2 linked regions of the Lentisphaera araneosa HTCC2155 genome follow. The protein of the gene in region 1 interacts with the protein of each later gene in a pairwise test. Links are inferred from orthologs where the notes say so. Each region holds a gene or a part of one and is shown on either strand. Other genes may lie near its edges.

Region 1 (4,877 bases):
ATTTGAAGGTGGACGTCACGGTCGCCGCATTGGAAAAGTTCAAGATTTAGATGCTTAATGTTTTTTATTAAAAAAGCAGTTGTCTTTTTTATTAATCCCCTCGTGTTATTTTGTATAGCACTAGGGGTTTCTTTTTATCTATGGAAAAAGAAAGATGATAAGAAGCGAGCGTATAAAGTTGCGATGATCGCAAGTTTGTCAATTTTGCTGTTGAGTTTCCCCCCAGTGAGTCATTTGATTGCACGCCCTCTGGAGTATCAATACCCGCCCTCATCAAATCATTTAGATGCAAAATATATTGCAGTTTTGGGTTCGGGTCATAGTTCTCAGAAGCATTGGCCAGATAGTTTGAAGTTGAGTCGAACAGCACGATCGCGCTTGATGGAGGGTTTGAGGCAAAAGCAGTTGAATCCAGAGGCGAAATTTATATTTTTTGGTTTTGGCGTTAATGGCAAGCAGCCTCATGGAGAAATTATGACTCAGGCGGCTATTAGTTTGGGAGTGAATCCGGAAGATATTAGTTTTTCTGTTCAACCTCGAGACACGAATGAAGAGGCTCAATTCGCTAAAGAGGTTTGTGGAACTGAAAAGCTGCTCTTAGTGACGGATGCGACTCATACTCCTCGTGCGATGAAATTATTTAAAAGTTATGGCCTCAATGTTTTTGCGACTCCCGCAAATTATGAATCATATGGCGATGCTTGGTTTGTCCCCATGCCAAGTGCAGAAGCACTAGAGTTGACAAGAAAATCAATCTATGAATATGTGGGTTTGATTTGGGTTAACTTAAAGACTAAATGATTTTTTTGAGTTTGATTCTAGAAATTATGGCATAAGTTTGGCTTGATTAAATTTCAGGAGTAAACATGATTAGCAAGTTTTGGCAGGAAATTTTGACTCAGGCGGAGGCTGTGAAGCAGGATGAGCACCGTCTCGCAAAACTGATTGATGAAGCCATTTTATCCAAGTCCAGTATTGAGCAAGTTTTGACTTCTCGCCTCGCGGAAAGTTTAGGTGAAAAATATGTCAGTGCTGAAGATCTTGAACATATTTTTACGGAACTCTACGCTGAAGACCCGTTTTTAGCGAAGGCCGCAAAGAAAGATTTGAAGGCGATTTGTGATCGTGACCCCGCTTGCAACTGCTATGTCATTCCTATGCTGTACTACAAAGGTTTTCAGGCTTTACAAGCGTCTCGTTTAGCTCATATCTTATGGAATAAAGGTCGAGCCCATTTAGCTAGCCATATTCAATCTCGCAATGCTGAGATTTTTGGTGTGGATATTCACCCAGGTGCTCGCTTTGGTACAGGTATTCTCCTCGACCACGCTTCTTCATTTGTCGCAGGAGAAACGGCTGTTGTGGGTGATGATGTCTCGATCTTACACGAAGTTACCCTCGGGGGTTCAGGTAAGGAATGTGGAGATCGTCACCCGAAAGTGGGTAATGGCGTTCTCATTGGTGCAGGAGCTAAACTGCTAGGTAATATCTGTATTGGTGCAGGAGCTAAAATTGGTGCAGGAAGTGTTGTCCTTGATGATGTGGAAGGGCATACGACAGTTGTTGGCGTGCCGGCAAGACCCGTTGGTAAGCCCCTACATCAGAGCCCATCCAAGTATATGGATCATCATGTGGAGTAATCTGAGTCATAAAGATAGGCAAAAAAAGATTTACGCTTATAGTACGCACTCATAAAAATTTCTAAACAAAAACAAAATAAACTAAGGATAATACAATGGCAATTAAAGTCGGTATTAATGGTTTCGGTCGTATCGGTAGAAACGTTTTTCGCGCAGCTGCAAAACGTGACGATATTCAAATTGTAGGTATTAACGATCTTCTTGACGTAGACTACCTCGCATACATGCTTAAATATGACTCAGTACACGGTCGTTTCGACGGTTCTGTTGAAGTTGTTGACGGTAAACTCGTAGTAGACGGTTCTGAAGTTCGCGTTTCTGCTGAACGTAACCCTGCGGATCTCGCATGGGGCGACGTAAGCGCTGAAGTAGTAGTTGAATCAACTGGTTTCTTCCTTACAGACGAAACTGCACGTGGTCACATCGCTGCTGGCGCAAAGAAAGTTGTTCTTTCTGCTCCTTCTAAAGATGCTACTCCAATGTTCGTTTACGGTGTTAACACTGACAAGTACGCTGGTCAAGACATCGTTTCTAACGCTTCTTGCACAACTAACTGTCTTGCCCCTATCTCTAAAGTTCTTAACGACAAGTTCGGCATTAAGCGTGGTCTTATGACTACTGTTCACGCTGCAACTGCTACACAAAAAACTGTTGACGGTCCTTCTGCGAAAGACTGGAGAGGTGGTCGTGGTATTCTTGAGAATATCATTCCTTCATCAACTGGTGCAGCTAAAGCTGTAGGTAAAGTTCTTCCTGAGCTTAACGGTAAACTTACTGGTATGGCTTTCCGCGTTCCAACTTCTGACGTTTCTTGCGTTGACTTAACTGTTGAGCTCGAAAAAGATGCTTCTTACGAAGAAATCTGTGCAGAAATGAAGCGTGCTTCTGAAAACGAGCTTGCTGGTGTTCTCGGTTACACTGAAGATGCAGTAGTTGCTACTGACTTCCGTGGTTGCGAACTCACATCAATCTTCGATGCGAAAGCAGGTATTGCACTTGATGGCACATTCGTTAAGCTCGTATCTTGGTACGACAACGAAATGGGTTACTCAAACAAAGTACTCGACCTTATCACGGTTATCACTGCTTAAGCTTTAGATTTAGTATTGAAATTTCGAACGCAGCTCATATTTTGAGCTGCGTTTTTTATTTAATTCAGGATATATAATGAAAACTTTCGAAGAACTCTTTGAAGAGCTCAGTAAAAAAGCTGCAGCTGGAGATCCAAATTCAGGAACTGTTAAGGAACTCAATAAAGGTACTCACTTCATCGGGAAAAAAATTGTGGAAGAGGCAGCCGAAGTTTGGATGGCTGCAAAATTTGAGACTGACGACGATACAGCTCTAGAAATCTCTCAGTTGCTTTATCACCTTCAAGTCATGATGATTGATCAAAAGTTGACTCTCGAAGATATTTACAAAAAGCTTTAGTTTGATGCCGGTTTAAACCGGCTTTTTTTATGCGTAAACAAGATTATAAGATTCCAGTAACGATTCTCACCGGTTTTTTGGGAGCAGGCAAAACCACTTTGTTAAATAATTTAGTTGAACAGGGCGATAAACGTCTAGCACTAATTATAAATGAATTTGGCGAAGTAGGTCTAGATGGTGATTTAGTAACCAATGCAGAAGACCAAGTGCTTGAACTGAATAATGGTTGTCTTTGTTGTACAGTTAAGGGTGATTTGACCAAGATATTGTTAAACTTATTAAGTTGTGAAAAAGAATTTGATCAAATTGTTATTGAGACCACCGGTTTAGCAGATCCCGCTCCGGTTGCTGAGTTGATTTATTTTGACTCTCATGTGAATAAAAGGTTTTATCTGGATGGCATCGTTACGGTATTTGATTGTGCTAATGTGGATTCAGTTTTAGAGACGCCGGAAGGGCTTAAACAGTTGATATATGCGGATAAAGTTTTACTCAATAAGATGGATCTAGTTGAGGGATTTGATTTAGCAAGATTGAAAATTTTAAATCCTTTAGCAGACTATGAGGAAACAGTTAAGGGTGAAGTCAGTGATTTAGCAGCTTTGTTGGAGCAGGGCGGTTTTCGAGTAGATCTGAAAGCTTTGCAAGGAGAGACACATCACAATCGCGACCATTCTCACGATCACGACCATTCTCACAATCACGACCATTCTCATAGCCATGAACATAGTGACATGGCATCTTTATCAATATGTAAGAAAGGCAGTTTGAACAATGGAGCATTTCGTCAATGGATTGGAGCATCGCTTTTTGATACATCTCAAGTAATTTATCGAATGAAGGGGATAGTGAACCTTTCGGGGGTTAAAGGAAGTACGGTTTTTCAGTCTGTGCATCGTTTGTTTGAGGACGAAGTGGCAGAAAAAGATTACAAGGATGAAAACCGAATCGTTTTTATCGGGAAAAAATTAAATGAAGAGAAGTTGAGAAAAGGTTTTTTTGCGTGTTTCGAGCCGTAAGTTCTAGTGAAAATGTGATTGAGTTTTATTGTTATTTTATATATATTTTTTTGTAAGTATTATTATATGTCACCGGAGAGTTAAAATGAGTAAAATGACAGAGTCTTTGAGCACGATGGAAAAGGCGCTTGAAGTCAATTTGGATAATAGGATCTATGGGACTTTTGCTGAGATTGGAGCTGGACAAGAAGTTGTGCGCTGGTTTTTCCAAGCAGGTGGTTCTGCAGGAACAATTGCGAAAAGTATTTCAGCTTACGATATGGTGGTTAGTGACTCCATTTACGGTAAGTGTCAGCGTTATGTAGGGCAACAACGCTTGCAAGACATGTTGGATTATGAATATGATCTAAATATAAAAAGACTTGAGTATGGTCGTGGCGACAGCACCTGTTTCTTCTCTTTTGCAGACACTGTTTCAGCGCGTAATTTTTCTGGTACGAATAAATGCCATGGCTGGTTAGGTGTTAAATTTCAGTCGCGTCCAGGGGATGATTTCAGCCAAATTATCATTCACGTTAACTTAAAAGATAAAACTAATTCCTTGCAACAAGAAGCCCTGGGTATTGTGGGTGTAAATTTGATTCACTCGGCTTTTAATTTAGCTCATCGTCCTGAAAACTTACTCGAATCACTTTTAGATAATTTAAGTCGCGACCGTATTGAGATAGATATGGTTGAATTCAAAGGTATTGAATTCCGCAGAGTGGATAACCGTTTAATGCTTCTCAACTTAGTGAAACTAGGTTTAAGTGATGCGGCAATGTTTGGCCCCGATAAATCAGTCCTC
Region 2 (3,000 bases), on another replicon or contig:
TAAAGTGTAGAAGGGATGCGGTTGCTTTTTGCAGGATCTTGGATCATGCGTGGTTTACGCTTATTGAATTTTTTGCCTTTTTCTTTGGCTTGAGCTTTTTGAGTTTCCCATTCAGCAAGTTTTTCTTGATGCATGGCTTTAGCTTTCTCAGGTGTCCACCACTTGCTAGCTTTCTCGAGTTTAGCCACTTTTTCTTCGGCGTAGAAAGCTTTGAGTTCATCGTTAGTTTGATATTTAGGCATGGGAACCCATGGCTCGACGAGAGTGCCGCCCCAAGCGCATTTAATGAGCCCAACTGGAACATTGAGTGTTTTGCGGAGTTCGCGAGCGAAGAAGTAGCCTGTTGCAGTGAAGTTAATACTATTGGCGGGTGCTACTGGTACCCAATTGCCGTTAATGTTTTTCAGTTCGGCATCAGGGGAAACTTCTTTCTTGACTTCGATTTGACGTAAAAGGGGGTCGTTCGCAGTTTCAATTTCTTTTTTCACATATTCTGAAATAGGATTGTAGAAGGGATCACGAGCAGGCTTTGTCAGTTGAGTGAGGCGCCAGTCCATATTTGATTGACCTGAGCAGATCCAAACTTCGCCAACGAGGATATCGTTAACAGTCAAAGTTTCGGCACCACTTTTCACTGTGAGTTTACGCGATTCTTCAGAAGCTTTAAGGGAGTCGAGTTTAATCATCCATTTGCCAGATTGATCTGCTTTTACTGATTTTGTTTGGCCTGCAAAAGAGACTTCGACAGTAGTGCCGGCATCAGCCCAGCCCCATACGGGTACAGTTTGGCCGCGTTGGAATACAGCGCCATCGGAAAAGAGTTGGTGGAGTTTGATTTCAGCTGAGAGCTGAAGCGAACAGAAGAAGGCAAGCATTGCCAAGAGAAGTTTATTCATGTGTATCCTTATTGCTTGTGTTTTAAGTGTGACTATAGTTATTATGCTCGTCAGAGGACAAATCTTACAGAATTTGTGAAGAAAGTCACAAAAAAGGCTGAAGTTATCAGCTTCAGCCTTAGAGACCTGATCTTAGAGACTACATTTTGTAGTCTTCGAAGAGCCAAGTAGAGAGGTAACGTTCGCCAGTATCAGGGAGGATGCAGACGATTTTTTTACCTTTGTTTTCAGGGCGTTTGGCGAGTTCGAGTGCTGCAGTCATTGAAGCACCGCAGGAAATGCCGCAGAGGATGCCTTCTTTTTGAGCGAGCTGGCGAGCTGTCTCGCCTGATTGTTCATCGCTCACTTTGATGACTTCGTCGAGTAGCTCTGGTTCCATAACTCCAGGGATGAAGCCTGCGCCAATACCTTGGATTTTGTGCTTGCCAGGACCTTCGCCGCTGAGTACTGCAGAAGTTTCTGGTTCAACCGCAACGATTTTCACATTGGGGACTTCTTTCTTAAAAGTTCTCGCGCAACCAGTAACTGTACCACCTGTACCAACACCAGCAACAAAGTAGTCGAAGTCGCCATTCATGTCGGCAATGATTTCTTTAGCGGTTGTTTTCTCATGAATCGCTGGGTTTGAAGCGTTCTCAAACTGTTGAGGGATCCATGCTCCATCGATGTCTTCGGCGAGTTCAGCGGCTTTGTTGATCGCGCCTTTCATGCCGTCTGCACCCGGAGTTAAAACGAGTTCAGCACCAAAAATACGCATCAGCTGACGACGTTCAACTGACATTGAGTCAGGCATGCAAAGAATAAGTTTATAGCCACGCACAGCGCAGGTCATGGCAAGGCCAATTCCTGTGTTACCAGAAGTTGGTTCAATGACTGTCATGCCGGGCTTTAAAGTACCATTGGCAATTGCATCATCAATCATAGCTTTTGCGATACGATCTTTTACACAAAAACCTGGGTTAGATGATTCTGTTTTAGCGTAAACTTCGGCGTAAGCGCCCTCAGTTAATTTATTGATTTTTACGAGTGGAGTATTTCCACACAATTCGAGTACATCATTTGCTTTCATTTTCTATCTCTCCCATAGTTGATGAGTTGCTGTTTAAGGTGTGAATTTCTTTGAATGGCTCCGAGGCTGAAATGGCTAAAACCATGAACTCTTGGGTCTTGTTCACAGCGCTTTATTTGTCGGATGAGCTCGTCGGGTTCTGTGCGCCAAGAGGCTAAGCCAGGAACCATTTTTTTGTTCTTTGGATTTTGATACTTCCACCAATTGAGCAAGGAAGAAAAGCGTTGTTGGGGAGCTGACTCGGGCCAGTAGAGTTGAGGTGAAAGGTAGTCGACCCAGCCTTCGCGAATCCATCTGCGACTATCGCAAGCAAGATTATCAAAGGCACTGGTGCCTTTGACGTCACGAGGATAACCGGGTTTCCAAATGCCAAAGGGACTTATACCAAATTCTACATGGGCTTAAGGCGTTTGAGTCCTTTGTGCAGGCTGTAAATGAGCGTATTGACTTGATGACGACGCCACATTTCTTTGTCCATGACTTTTTGCGGCTTGCTGCTGAGGTAAGCGGAATATTCCTTATGATCGGGAAAGCCCGTCGCCGGAAGAAAATCTTTGTAGGGGTAGAAGTAGTCGTCGAGATGAATGCCATCAATATTGTAGCGACGTGCGCAGTCGAAAACCACGGTTTGCACGTACTGGCGAACAGCTTTTGAAGCTGGGTTGAGCCACACATAACCTTTCTTCAAATAGATGCACCAAGGTTTGGCTTTACGTTGTAAAGAGTTGCTGGCAAGAGGTTCTTTTACCGTGGGATGCTGAACTCGATAAGGATTAAACCACGCATGGATTTTTAGCTTTCTCTTGTGGCATTGATCGATCCAATATTGCAAAGGATCGTAGCCTGGGTACTTACCTTGAATTCCTGTAAGACGATCAGACCAAGGCTCAAAGGAGGACTTATAGAGGGCGTCCCCATGAGGACGAACCTGGAAGATGATCGTATTGAGTTTGAGTTGAACTGCTAGATCTAGTAGATCACGACATTCTTTTTGTTGTTGAGCCACACTCAAGCCTTGCTTGCTAGGCCAATCAG

Evidence for each region. The genes of interacting proteins can lie anywhere in the genome.
Region 2: the proteins of cysE (region 1) and cysK interact in binary tests that used the Escherichia coli proteins (3 or more experiments, as listed by UniProt). The link is inferred for Lentisphaera araneosa HTCC2155 from one-to-one orthologs.

Annotation. Positions count from the first base shown.
Region 1 is NZ_ABCK01000008.1:39,752-44,628, forward strand. The notes cover bases 1-2,753. They hold cysE (serine O-acetyltransferase), read left to right. Parts: upstream 1-866; coding sequence 867-1,640; downstream 1,641-2,753. Other genes in these bases: rpiB (ribose 5-phosphate isomerase B), read left to right, coding at 1-58; LNTAR_RS09855 (ElyC/SanA/YdcF family protein), read left to right, coding at 58-801; gap (type I glyceraldehyde-3-phosphate dehydrogenase), read left to right, coding at 1,736-2,731. In the rest of the region: LNTAR_RS09870 (phosphoribosyl-ATP diphosphatase), read left to right, coding at 2,808-3,071; LNTAR_RS09875 (CobW family GTP-binding protein), read left to right, coding at 3,101-4,090; LNTAR_RS09880 (nucleotidyl transferase family protein), read left to right, coding at 4,176-4,877.
Region 2 is NZ_ABCK01000003.1:119,029-122,028, forward strand. It holds cysK (cysteine synthase A), read right to left. Parts: upstream 1,966-3,000; coding sequence 1,036-1,965; downstream 1-1,035. Other genes in the region: LNTAR_RS03445 (sialate O-acetylesterase), read right to left, coding at 1-896; LNTAR_RS27870 (hypothetical protein), read right to left, coding at 1,962-2,177.